3 regions of the Alcanivorax sp. P2S70 genome follow, and region 2 is predicted to be linked to each of the others. Evidence: predicted binding sites of a transcription regulator. Region 2 holds the regulator's gene; each other region holds the start of a gene.

Region 1 (2,249 bases), on a different contig from region 2:
CCACCCGTGCAGGAATGGTGAGGGCGACGTTGAGAATGAGCAGGGCCTTGACCTGCTCGGTGGTCAGGTCAAATACCTCACGCAGGTGACCCATCAGCGGGGCATGGGAAAACCACACCACGAAGGTAATAAAAAAGGCGACCCAGCTCAGGTGCAACAACCTGATGCGCGGCGCAGAGAAATTCAGCAGGTTCAGCTTGTCGGCGCTCATGGTAACTCCATAGACGGCAGCGTTGATGACAGTGGCATGCCAAGCAAAGGTTGTGCCACTTTTTAATATGCTGAAATTTAAGGTTTTTTATTATTTTTGGTGATTATGCGAGGTTTCGAGGGGTGCAGCTGGGGCGCGAAGCGCTATCCGCTGGTGCAAAAAAGGTGGGCGCGATTGGGGCAGGGGGCCGCCGTGGATGATTACCTCAAAACCCTCATGCGCAGAAGGCTTGCTTATGCAGGGCTATTGGTGTCGACGCTCGTTCTTATTTGTCCTGAGGTGTGCTTTCCGGTTCATTGGGGGCGCAGTAATGAGAATGAAGCCTGTGCGGGCGTTTGCCTGTTTGCTGCCCCGGATGCGATACCCGCAGTCGTCGGGCTATGGCTGTGCTTTGGGAAGGCTGCTCGGCACAGTTGGTAGCTGGGGCGACAACAATCAATGTGGCGCGAATATCGTTGAACAGATTGAGTGTCTGACTGGGACTTCCGGCGTTAGTGCATGGGAGTGAGATGCTGTTGTGATCAGGGAGATCTGCATGAAAGGGCCGGGATGAAGCGTGTGTGATGATGAAGGGGGCAGGAAAGTGTGCTTAGTGCTGGTGCGCAAATGCGGAGCGCGAAAATGGAACATTTCGGTGCACTAAAAAGTGCATCCTTGTCGTGCATTGGCGCATTAAAAGAACGCACATTTTCTGTAGGGTATTCGGTTATATTTGAAAAAAACCAGTAAAAACAATGATATAAAAAGTTGGCACAAGGGTTGCTTTGGGGAGGGTGTCAGTTACGCACCGCGAGGGTGAGCCTTATGGCAAAGCAACAACTTCTTTTGATCGGTCACGGCATGGTGGGTCAGCGTTATCTGGAATCGCTGGTAGCCCAGGGTGGCCGTGACCAATTCGACGTTACCGTGCTGTGTGAAGAGCCGCTGCCGGCCTACGACCGGGTTGGGCTTACCAGCTACTTTTCCGGCAAGACTGCCGATGACCTTTCACTGGTGCCGCAGGGCTTTTTTGAAGAGCACGGTATTACCCTGAAGCTCAAGACCCGAGCCGACAGCATTGATCGAGCTGCCAAAACTGTGACCACCAATACCGGTGAGACCCTGGCTTACGACAAGCTGGTGCTGGCCACGGGGTCCTACCCGTTTGTGCCGCCGATCCCGGGCAACGATCGCGATAATTGCTTTGTGTACCGCACCATCGATGATCTGGATGCCATGATTGCCGCCAGTAAAGGCGGCAAAGTCGGCGCTGTGGTCGGCGGGGGGCTACTCGGCCTGGAAGCCGCCAAGGCATTACACGATCTGGGTCTGGAAACCCATGTGGTGGAATTTGCCCCGCGCTTGATGGCCGTTCAGGTGGATGATTTCGGTGGTGGTCTGCTGAAAGACAAAATTCAGGAACTGGGTGTGACTGTGCATACCAGCACTGGCACTCAGGAGATTATTGATGGCGAAAGCTGCAAACACCGTATGGTGTTTGGTGAAGACAAGCATCTTGAAACGGACCTGATTGTCTTTTCCGCTGGTATCCGTCCGCAGGATGCCCTGGGTCGTGCCTGCGAACTGGAGCTGGGCGAGCGCGGCGGTATCGTCGTCAACGATCACTGTGTGACTTCAGATGAAGATGTTTACGCCATCGGTGAAGTGGCGTTGTGGAATGGCCGTATCTTTGGTCTGGTGGCGCCGGGTTACCAGATGGCGGAAATTGCTGCCGAGCACTTGATGGGCAAGGCCGAAAAAGCGTTCCAGGGTGCCGATATGAGCACCAAGCTCAAACTGATGGGCGTGGATGTCGCGTCCATCGGTGATGCGCACGGCAACACCCCGGGCTGCCGCAGCACCGTGTTCATGGATCAGACCGCTGGCATTTACAAGAAGGCGGTGGTGAGCGAGTGCGGCAAGAAACTGCTTGGCGCGGTGCTGGTCGGCGACGCCGCCGATTATGGCAACCTGCTGCAACTGTGCCTTAACGAAATGGATTTGCCTGGCGATCCGGCAGCCCTGGTGGCGCCGGTCTCTGATGGCGCCCCCTTGCTGG
Region 2 (2,249 bases):
TACATATCATCGGCTTCAGCGGTGGCGAACAGATCTGCCCCGGAGATGTGGATAGTAGATTCTGCCTTGTGGGTCTTGGGCTCCGGGGAAAGAATCACCTGAACACTGGTGATCTGGTCGAAATGGCGCTCCAGGCGGGAGAACTTGTCGCCTACGTAGGTGCGCAAAGCATCGGTAACTTCCAGGTGATGACCGCTGATATTTATTTGCATGGCTGGCTCCTTTACCTGCTTGTGGGCCGTCCCAGGCACCTACACCAAACGCTTGCGGGCGCTGGAAGACGGTATTCTCATCGCCTCACGATACTTGGCGACGGTCCGGCGCGCCACGTTGATTCCCTGCTCGTTCAGCAAGCTGGCTAGCTTGTTGTCGCTGAGTGGCTTGCGAGGGTTCTCTGCGGCGACCAGCTTCTTAATAATGGCACGAATAGCGGTGGAGGAACACTCACCACCACCATCTGTTCCCACGTGACTCGAAAAGAAATATTTCAGCTCAAAGACGCCGCGGGGTGTGGTCATGTATTTCTGATTGGTGACCCGACTGATGGTTGATTCATGCATCTCGACGGCATCGGCGATATCGGCCAGTACCAGTGGCTTCATGGCCTCTTCACCATAATCGAAGAAATCCTGCTGGACCTCGACAATCCGCGTGGCGACTTTCAACAGGGTGTCATGGCGGCTTTGCAGGCTCTTGATGAACCATTTGGCTTCCTGAACGCAGTTTTTCAGGTATTGGCCATCTTCACCGCTGGTTTTACGGGCAATGGCGGCATATTGCTGCTGTAGATTGACCTTGGGCAGGATGTCGTCATTCAGGCTGACCTGCCAGCGCCCGTGGTGCTGGCGGACGATGACATCCGGCACCGCATAATCGACTTGGCTCTCTCCAATTTGCTCGCCTGGCGCCGGGTCAAGGGTGCGGATCAGCGAGAGGGCATCAAGCAGTTCCTGTTCGGAGAGCTGTAGAACCTTGCGAAGCGCGGCATAGTCGTGCTTTTCCAATAGTTCAAGGTGGTCCAGAAGCGCCAGCGCAAAAGGCAGGAAAGGCGTGTCGGATTCCAGCTGGCGCAGTTGTACACCGAGGCAGTCTGCCAGGTTAATGCTGGCGACGCCGACCGGATCGAATTGCTGCAGGCGATGCTGAACGGCCAGTACCTCGTCGGCTTCGATGTGGGCATCCTCTGGCAGCCCTTCCTGGACATTCATCATGGTGACGATGTCGTCGATGCTCACGGTCATGTAGCCGCGATCGTCCAGAGATTCAATGATGGTGATGGCGATGAGTCGGTCCACATCGCTCATGGGGGTCAGGTTGAGCTGCCAGTGCAGGTGGTCATGCAGATTGCCGGACACGGTGTGCCGTTGCTGCCAGTCATCGGCGTCATCAGGGATTGACGCGGTGGCACTGCTCTGGCCGGAGTAGACGTCATCCCACTCAGTGTCGACACCGGGTTCGCCGTCGACAAATTCTTCCAGGGCGTCATCACGCTCTGCGTCCATCTCCTGACGATCTTCGTCATGCTCAGGCAGGGCGTCGTCGCCAAAGTCGTCGGCCAGTTCCAGCAGCGGGTTGCTTTCAACCGCTTGCTGGATCTCCTGCCGGAGATCCAGCGTGGACAGCTGCAGCAGGCGAATCGCCTGCTGCAACTGAGGTGTCATGGTCAGCTGTTGGCCGATTTGTAGTTGTAGTGTGGGCTTCATACTGCTCGGATTGGTGTGATCCCCAAAAACCCGAGAATAACAGCTTCAAACTTGTTCTAGCAATAATTGTGCCAGTGGTTCTTGTGTGGTAGGAGTCTGAAGCGTTAACAGTGAACGGTGAACCGTTGATGTTGCGCGGGCGGGTTTGCTGATTTTTTCGGGCTTTGATGGCCGCGGCCGGGGTCCTGGTTCGGCTTCTGGCGTTCGGAAACCCCGGGACTATTCCGCGCCGTTGTTCACTGTTAACTGCTCACTCGCCCTGGCTGTTACAGCCTAAAGTCTGCCCCCAGATACACATCCCGCACCTGCTGGTTCGAGAGGATGGTGTCGGCGTCACCGGATGCGATGATGTGGCCAGCGCTGACAATGTAGGCGGTGTCGCAAATGTCGAGGGTCTCACGCACGTTGTGGTCGGTGATGAGTACGCCAATACCACGTTCTTTCAGGTGCCGGATGATGCCCTTGATGTCGTTCACGGAGATCGGGTCGACGCCGGCGAAGGGTTCGTCCAGGAGGATGAAGTCCGGGTCGGTGGCCAGACCGCGG
Region 3 (2,249 bases), on a different contig from region 2:
GGGGGGTGGTTATAGCAGTGGTAATAGACGCCGTTGTTGTCGAGATACTCTTCCAGATTGCGCGCAGGCATGTGCACCTCCTCCCGAAAGGGTATTCGGGACCGGGGAGCCGCCGGGCACGCGGTTGGCGAGCCTTGCCGGCTCCAGAAAGGGGGGTTGTCTTTTCAGCTTAGGCAGCAAGTTGCAACAGGGGAAATACAGTTCTGCGCTAACGAAAATAGCGCAAGGGAATAAAGCAAAGTGGGAGCACGACTGCACCCCCGGGGGGCATCAGGGCTTTTCCAGCTCGGCGACCTGTTTCTCCAGCGCTTCCAGTTTTTCGCGGGTGCGCAGCAGCACTTGTTGCTGAATGTCGAACTCTTCCCGGGTAATCAGGTCCAGACGGCTGACGGTCTCGGCCAGCACGCTGCGAATGTTGCGCTCCACTTCACTGCGCAGCCCCCCCAGATCGGTAGGCAGGCGGCGGCTGATATCGGCCATCAGGCGGTCAATGAAAGGCTGGTCAGGCATGGGGAACTCCGGCATTGTCCTGTCAGGGCAGGCACGGCTTGTAATGTGTCGGCGATGGTAGCACGGTGTGTGCGATTGGGGCACCGACAGTGCCGCCCGGAACCGTGCTGCACCAAACCGGAGCCTGCCCCAATGTGGTGCGCTATAATGGCGCGTTTTCCCCGGCGGCAACGCCAGGGACACAGGTTAACCCCCTGAATTTGCATGATTTTCAAAAACTGGCATGGGTCGTGCACTAATTGGGTCAGAGCGTTCGAGCATACTGTGGATCGGGAACCATAACGGGGCTCAAAGTGAAACGGACGTCACCGGACGCGGTGAAAGCTGAGGAGAATGAAATGAAACTGGTTACTGCCGTAATTAAGCCGTTCAAACTGGATGACGTGCGTGAAGCACTCTCCGAGATCGGCGTGCAGGGCATCACCGTTACCGAGGTGAAAGGCTTTGGACGTCAGAAGGGTCACACCGAGTTGTATCGGGGTGCCGAATATGTGGTGGATTTTCTGCCCAAGGTAAAAATCGAAGTGGCGATTGCCGAGTCCAGCCTGGACCAGGTGATCGAGGCCATTTCCAAAGCCGCTAATACCGGCAAGATTGGTGACGGCAAGATCTTCGTTACCTCCCTTGAGCAGGCCATTCGTATCCGTACCGGTGAAACCGGTGAGGACGCGATTTAAGTTTTACCGTGTTTTGAACCGACCCATGCCAGGGCTTGAAAAACACGCTTCCATTTCCGGAGGGTTGCATTGTGGAAAATCAAATCTTTGAACTTCAGTACGCCATGGACACCTTTTATTTTCTGGTGTGTGGCGCATTGGTAATGTGGATGGCTGCCGGCTTTGCCATGCTGGAAGCCGGTCTGGTGCGTGCCAAGAACACCACCGAAATTCTCACCAAGAACGTGGCGCTGTTTGCCATTAGCTGCATCATGTACCTGGTGTGCGGTTACGCCATCATGTACGGCGGTGACATCTTCCTGAGCGGCATCGCCGACTTCGATCTGGCTGGGGTGCTGAGCGCTTCTGCTGAGAACGGCTTCGACGGTGACTCCGTTTACTCTGGTGCTTCTGACTTCTTCTTCCAGGTCGTGTTCGTGGCGACTGCCATGTCCATCGTGTCTGGTGCGGTAGCAGAGCGCATGAAGCTGTGGGCTTTCCTGATCTTCGCTGTTGTCATGACTGGCGTGATCTACCCGCTGGAAGGTTCCTGGACCTGGGGTGGTGCTGAAGTCTTCGGCATGTACAACCTGGGCGACCTGGGCTTCTCTGACTTCGCGGGTTCCGGCATCGTTCACATGGCGGGTGCTGCTGCTGCCCTGGCCGGTGTTCTGCTGCTGGGCGCTCGTAAAGGCAAGTACGGCCCGAACGGTGAAGTTCACGCGATTCCGGGTTCCAACCTGCCGCTGGCCGCTCTGGGTACCTTCATCCTGTGGATGGGCTGGTTCGGCTTCAACGGTGGTTCTGTACTGAAGCTGGGTGATGCTGCCAACGCACACTCTGTGGCCATGGTATTCCTGAACACCAACACCGCTGCTGCCGGTGGTGCTATCGCCGCCCTGATCGTTGCCCGCATCCTGTTCGGCAAGGCTGACCTGACCATGCTGCTGAACGGTGCTCTGGCCGGTCTGGTTGCGATCACTGCCGAGCCGTCTACCCCGAGCGCGCTGCAAGCGACTCTGTTCGGTGCCCTGGGTGGTGTGCTGGTAGTCTTCAGCATCCTGACTCTGGACAAGCTGAAGA

What was found. The regulator sigma-54, encoded in region 2, starts transcription at its own class of promoters, with help from an activator protein. The targets are predictions, from matches to a motif close to TGGCACNNNNNTTGCTNT.
Region 1: a site for sigma-54 is predicted at 960-977, ahead of nirB (nitrite reductase large subunit NirB). Genes of this name have one in related genera too.
Region 3: a site for sigma-54 is predicted at 730-747, ahead of glnK (P-II family nitrogen regulator). Genes of this name have one in related genera too.

Annotation. Positions count from the first base shown of each region.
Region 1 is NZ_AXBZ01000007.1:27,845-30,093, forward strand. Features, by position in the region: gene Q672_RS19995 (NarK family nitrate/nitrite MFS transporter) at 1-211, opposite strand, end outside; gene nirB (nitrite reductase large subunit NirB) at 1,016-2,249, shown strand, end outside.
Region 2 is NZ_AXBZ01000014.1:12,138-14,386, forward strand. Features, by position in the region: gene hpf (ribosome hibernation-promoting factor, HPF/YfiA family) at 1-212, opposite strand, end outside; gene Q672_RS23690 (RNA polymerase factor sigma-54) at 252-1,703, opposite strand; gene lptB (LPS export ABC transporter ATP-binding protein) at 1,970-2,249, opposite strand, start outside.
Region 3 is NZ_AXBZ01000013.1:146,111-148,359, reverse strand. Features, by position in the region: gene Q672_RS23595 (aminoacyl-tRNA deacylase) at 1-71, opposite strand, end outside; gene Q672_RS23590 (accessory factor UbiK family protein) at 271-510, opposite strand; gene glnK (P-II family nitrogen regulator) at 849-1,187, shown strand; gene Q672_RS23580 (ammonium transporter) at 1,259-2,249, shown strand, end outside.